Regions from separate parts of the Mammaliicoccus fleurettii genome, predicted to be linked through region 2. Evidence: predicted binding sites of a transcription regulator. Region 2 holds the regulator's gene; the other holds the start of a gene.
The links. Region 2 encodes LexA, which represses DNA repair genes until DNA is damaged. Its sites were predicted from a motif close to CGAACATATGTTCG; they were not measured.
Positions count from the first base shown of each region.

Region 1: the regulator LexA is predicted to act here: its motif matches at 1,584-1,597, upstream of uvrB (excinuclease ABC subunit UvrB).

Region 1 covers NZ_MWJM01000006.1:146,244-149,685, forward strand. Annotated here, with positions in the region: gene B2G86_RS06890 (TlpA family protein disulfide reductase) at 62-637, shown strand; gene B2G86_RS06895 (HD domain-containing protein) at 637-1,287, shown strand; gene B2G86_RS06900 (DUF2198 family protein) at 1,296-1,526, shown strand; gene uvrB (excinuclease ABC subunit UvrB) at 1,659-3,442, shown strand, end outside.
Region 2 covers NZ_MWJM01000001.1:236,781-240,222, reverse strand. Annotated here, with positions in the region: gene tkt (transketolase) at 1-560, opposite strand, end outside; gene B2G86_RS01260 (DUF896 domain-containing protein) at 646-882, opposite strand; gene sosA (DNA damage-induced cell division inhibitor SosA) at 961-1,170, opposite strand; gene lexA (transcriptional repressor LexA) at 1,315-1,935, shown strand; gene B2G86_RS01245 (CAP domain-containing protein) at 2,246-3,262, opposite strand; gene guaC (GMP reductase) at 3,282-3,442, opposite strand, start outside.

The DNA.
Region 1 (3,442 bases), on a different contig from region 2:
CTTTTTTTTATAACTATAGTTGATATAATAAACGTAAATAAGTGTATTGAGGTTTGAAAACATGAAAAAATGGTTAAAAATCATACTAGTATTATTTTTAATAAGCTTAATCGGTATTAGTGTATATAAAGTACTTGATATTAATAAGTTTCAAACTAAAGAACAGTTTAAAGAACAACAAGGGAAGAAGTCATTTCAAAACAGTCATCCTGCAACAGGTTTAAATGTAAATGATGAAACAGTTAAGAAATTTACAACGCAAAAGGCTACAAATTTAAAAGAAGTTACTTCTAAAAATGATATAACTATTATTAATTTGTTTGCTTCTTGGTGTGATCCTTGTAAAAGAGAAATGCCTGAACTTGTTAAATATGCAAAAAATAAAGAAAATGGTGTCGAGCTGATTGGTTTAAACGTAAAAGATAAACGTAAATCAGCTGAACAATTAATTAATGATGTAAATGTAAACTATAATGTTTATATTGCAGAAGATGATTTTCTTAAGAAATTTAAATCATATAATATCCCTACGACATTATTCGTAGATAAAAATGGCAAAATAAAAAAAGTGTATTTAGGTGAATTATCTGAGAAGACACTGAACAACTTAGTTACACAAGTTAAGGAGGAAAATTAATGGGGGTACATCAATATTTTAAAAGTTTATCTGACTTGGAAAAATTAGTGAGATGTCCAGGTAAATTTAAATATCAAGACCATAACGTTGCAGCTCACTCGTTTAAAGTAACAAAAATCGCCCAATATTTGGCGACAGTTGAAGAACAAAATGGTCAAGAAATAGACTGGAAGCTTGTATACGAAAAAGCATTGAACCATGACTATCCTGAAATATTTACTGGTGATATCAAAACGCCTGTTAAATATGCCTCTTATGAAATTAAAAAATTATTTTCTCAAGTTGAGGAAGAAATGATAGATAAATTTATAACTGAAGAATTTCCAGAGCAGTATCAAGATATATATAGACATAGATTGCAAGAAGGCAAGGATGATAGTATAGAAGGGCAAATACTTAGTGTTGCAGATAAAATCGACTTATTATATGAATCTTTTGGTGAGATACAAAAAAGAAACCCAGAACCATTATTCTTTGAAATATATGAAAGTTCATTAGAAACGATTATGCAATTTGATCATTTGTCATCTGTACAAGATTTTATACAGCATATTATACCTGATATGCTACAAGAAAAATTTATTCCACGTTCGGAATTAAGAGAAATAACAATGACAATTCTTGAAAAACGTGAAACAAAAAGGAGTTAGTGAGTTGAATGATTTGGCCGATTCTAGCTTTGTTTCTCCCTTGTTTAATGGTTATTATTTTTACACAAATTGCTCAAAATAAATGGATTGGATTACTCGTATCCAGTATAATAATTGGTGTTTCTGTTTATAAAGGCTTCTTTAATGATGAAGTGATTATCCTATTAGATGTTGTAAGTTTAGTAATAGGTTTTTATATAGTGGATTCACTCGAAATCGATAAAATTGAATCAAGATAGAAAAGAGGATTAATCAATATGATTTTTCCTCTTATTTGTATTTAATAAACAATTAAACGAACAAATGTTTGGTCATTTTTACAAATTTTTGATAAAATATATTTATATATTACAAAATTTAAGGAGGTTACTATGCAGCATTATCCTTTTAAAATACATTCAGATTATTCACCTCAAGGAGATCAACCTGAAGCAATAAAATCACTCGTTAAAGGTATAAAAGATGGAAAAAGACATCAAACATTATTAGGTGCAACAGGAACAGGTAAAACGTTCACTATGAGTAATGTTATTAAAGAAGTTGGAAAACCAACACTTATAATTGCACATAATAAAACATTGGCTGGCCAATTATATAGTGAGTTTAAAGAATTCTTTCCTGAAAATAGAGTTGAATACTTTGTAAGTTATTATGATTATTATCAACCAGAAGCATATGTACCTCAAACAGATACATTCATAGAAAAAGATGCATCAATTAATGATGAAATAGATAAATTACGACATTCTGCTACAAGTGCATTATTTGAACGAGATGATGTTATTGTTATAGCGAGTGTCAGCTGTATTTATGGTTTAGGTAACCCAGAAGAATATAAAGATTTAGTTGTAAGTACACGTGTAGGAATGGAAATGGAACGTAATGAATTATTAAGAAAGCTTGTCGATAACCAATATTCAAGAAATGATATCGATTTTAGACGCGGTACTTTTAGGGTAAGAGGAGATGTAGTTGAAATATTTCCTGCATCAAGAGATGAATTATGTGTGAGAGTTGAATTTTTTGGTGACGAAATTGACCGAATTAGAGAAGTGAACTATTTAACGGGTGAAGTTATTGCTGAAAGAGAGCATTTTTTATTTTATCCGGCATCTCACTTCGTAACTCGTGAAGAAAAGATGAAAGAAGCAATTGAACGTATTGAAAAAGAACTTAAAGAACGATTAGAGGATCTTAGAAAAGATAATAAATTATTAGAAGCACAACGTTTAGAGCAAAGAACGAATTATGATTTAGAAATGATGAGAGAAATGGGATTTTGCTCAGGAATTGAGAACTACTCAGTTCATTTAACTTTAAGACCTAAAGGGTCAACACCGTACACTTTAATGGATTATTTTGGTGATGATTGGCTTGTTATGATTGATGAATCACATGTTACGATTCCTCAAATTAGAGGGATGTATAACGGAGACCAAGCTAGAAAAGGTGTTTTGGTTGAACATGGATTTAGACTACCAAGTGCGTTAGATAATAGACCACTTAAATTTGAAGAATTTGATCAAAAAACAAAACAACTCGTTTACGTTTCAGCAACTCCAGGTCCTTATGAAATTGAACATACTGATGAAATGGTTGAACAAATCATTCGTCCTACTGGATTGTTAGATCCGATAATAGAAGTTAGACCAAGTGAAAATCAAATTGATGATTTAATGGCTGAAATTAATGAACGTGTCGAAAGAAATGAACGCGTATTAATTACAACATTAACGAAAAAAATGAGTGAAGACTTAACGACTTATTTGAAAGAAGCGGGTGTCAAAGTAAATTACTTACACTCTGAAATTAAAACATTAGAACGAATAGAAATTATTCGAGATTTAAGATTGGGTGTTTATGATGTATTAGTCGGTATAAACTTGCTTCGTGAAGGTTTAGATATACCTGAAGTATCATTAGTAACTATTTTAGATGCCGATAAAGAAGGTTTCTTAAGATCAGAACGTTCACTTATACAAACAATTGGACGAGCAGCACGTAATGATAAAGGTAAAGTAATTATGTATGCAGACAAAATTACTGATTCAATGAGAACGGCATTAGATGAAACTAATAGAAGACGTGAAACACAACAAGCCTATAACGAAGAACATAGTATTACACCACAAACAATTAATAAAAAAATTCGCGA
Region 2 (3,442 bases):
TCATTAGAGTCATATAATGTAATTAATTTATCAAGTTTTAAATGACCAGCTAATGAAGCAGCTTCATGAGAAACACCTTCCATTAAATCGCCATCACTTGCTAATACATATGTGTAATGATCTACTACATCATATTTTTCTTTATTGAATTTACCAGCTAAATGTTTTTCAGCCATTGCCATACCAACACTCATAGCAAAACCTTGTCCTAATGGTCCAGTTGTTACTTCAACGCCATCAGTATGGTTAAATTCTGGATGTCCAGGTGTTTTTGAATCCCATTGTCTAAAGTTTTTCACTTCTTCAAGTTCTAAGCTACCTGAAACATGTAATAAACTATATAATAATGCTGATCCGTGTCCTGCAGATAATACAAAACGATCTCTATTAAAGTAATTCTTAGACTGAGGATTAAAATTTAAATGCTTAGTCCATAATGTATATGCCATTGGTGCAGCACCCATAGGTAAACCAGGGTGTCCTGAGTTAGCTGCTTCAATAGCATCTATACTTAAAGCACGAATTGAATCTACTGCAAGTTGATCTTTTTCATTAAACATAAATGTAGTCTCCTTTATTCTTGTAATCCCTTTTCATTATACATGAAAAAAATTCGAAAATTAATTATTATCTCTTAATTTATATTTATTTCCTAATATTATTATTTTTTTGAATTTCTTTCACTTTATCTGGCGTAACATCATTACCTTCTGGATCGATAATTTTTGTACTTTCTATCGTACTTTTAAAGTTACCTCGAAATGCTTGTAAATATTCAGCTCGCAATTTAGTCTGTTCTTTCGCTTCTGATTCCGACAAACCTTCTGTCTTCTTTTTATTAGCGAGTTCATTGATTCTATCTATTTTTGCTTTATCTAACATATTATCCCCACTTTCTACATACATAAAAGATACCAAAAAATACGAGTAAATCCAAATGGATTTACTCGTATTTTTCAATTATTCTATAGACCCTATTAATGTATTTGAATTAGTTAAATGATTAGGTTGTTTATCTTCATGTTGTTTAATTTGATGATCTGTCATCTCGTACGTCTGTTCTGTTGTATAGATATCACTCGACTGTGCTAAATATAAATATCCTATTAATAGAGTCATTAAGAATACTGCCAAATATACTAATACCGTCTTCTTTATTGTAATTGTCATACTCAATTCCTCCTAGAACGTTTGTTTGTATTTTTATAATAACAGAACAAATGTTCGTAGTCAATAAAAATACGAACAAATGTTTGTTCGAAGGAAACGTATGTGCTATAATATGATTAAATAATTAATTGGGAGCGTGCGACTATGAAAGAATTAACTAAACGTCAATCTGAAATATATCAATTCATCAAACATATAGTACAAACGAAAGGGTATCCACCTAGTGTTCGTGAAATTGGTTTAGCAGTTGGCCTTGCATCAAGTTCTACAGTACATGGTCATTTATCTAGATTAGAAGAAAAGGGATATATCAAACGTGACCCAACTAAACCTCGTGCAATTGAAATAACTGAAACTGTTGGAGAGAACATCAATCAAGAGAATACAATTCACGTACCAGTTATAGGTAAGGTTACAGCAGGTATTCCAATTACAGCTGTTGAAAATGTCGAAGAATACTTCCCATTACCTGCACATTTTACTTCTACACATAATAGCAACATCTTTATTTTAGATGTAATTGGCGATAGTATGATAGAAGCTGGCATATTAGATGGAGATAAAGTTATTGTTCGTAGCCAATCCATTGCTGAGAATGGCGATATCATTGTCGCTATGACAGAAGATGATGAAGCAACTGTTAAACGCTTCTATAAAGAAGAAAAGAGATATAGACTTCAACCTGAGAATAATACAATGGAACCAATTTACTTAGATAATGTAACAGTATTAGGTAAAGTAGTAGGATTATTTAGAGAGATGTAATAATACAAAAAAGGAGATGCAAATGCATCTCCTTTTTTTCATATTCCCGTTATCGAGTTCTTTTTGCTAATGTCATATTAATTATGAAACATCTTTTTTATTTAATAATTCTTTAATACGTTCTAATACATCTAAATCTTTACGTTTTATTTCTTTACTTTCCATGTAAAACTTCCCCTTTAATTGTTATTCCACCAATCAAATTATTAGAAACAACATGTGTTAAACATTTAAGGAAATATGAAATAATGACTTATCTCGATATAATTATATCAAAGTTGCTAAGATAAAATCTGCTTTTATCTTTGTTCTATTGCTGTGTGATGTAGTTTTCCGTCCAATAAGGCTGTAAATCTTCGCCTATATCAACACCTACACCTAACTCTTTATAATCTTTATTTAAAATGTTCTTTCTGTGTCCCAGTGAATTCATAAGACCATGATGTGCATAAACACTACTTATTTGACCATATGCTAAGTTTTCACCTGCTGTTATATAATCAAAGCCATCATTGTCTAATCTGTCAAATGGAGATAAACCTTGTTTATTTGTATGATCAAAATAATCATTATCAACCATATCTTGACTATGCTTTCTTGCAGTCTGACTCACATTTTCATTATAAGATAATGTAGGTAAGTCAAATTGAACACGTTCAGCATTAACAAGATCAAAGTTTTGTAATTCTAATGCGATTTTATAATCATCAGATGCTGCATGATATTGGTTCGTACGTTTATCTTCAGTTGATGATGCAATTTGCATTATACCTTTAATTTGATTATTCTCATGTTTATCATAAAAAACGGTTGTATAGATATTATCAAATTTGAAAACATCGTAATCTTCATCATTTTGAATGAGCTTCACTTTATCTTTATTTATTTCTTTTTCTGGTTCACCAAGAATCGAACGAACCTTTTCCTTGTTCATTTTACTTGTGATACCTTTTTGGGATGTTATTAAGTCTTGGTTCGTATATAAACCTGTTACTTTGTCATTATCATAACTTACCATTACAAATTCATGATAATCATTATGATATACATGCCATTTCTCGTTATACTCATTAGCGGTTATCCGCTTAGGTTTGCCAAGTTTCTTTTCAACTTCACTTTTTGTTTGATTGATTTGAATATTATTAATCGCAAACTCTTGGTCATTTGGTGTCTTAAGTTCAACTTTGCTTGTTGACTGTTCATGTTGCAGTCCTTGTTGAACATTCAATACTTTTTGTTGAATTTGTCTAGATAAATCTGATTCAGGGACAGGCTTGATAAGTGTTATAAATAACAATAATAAAAATAAATAAAATACTTTTTTCAAGTCGTCACCTCACCTATATTTAGTCGCGGTCACCATTAAATATTGAATTTCGAACAATTACGTAATCCACTTTAGTGATAGAATGCAAGTCTTTTCCACCTGCATATGAGATTGAACTTTGTAAATCTTGTTCTATCTCTACTAAAGTATCTTTTAAAGAGCCTTTATGTTCTACAAACA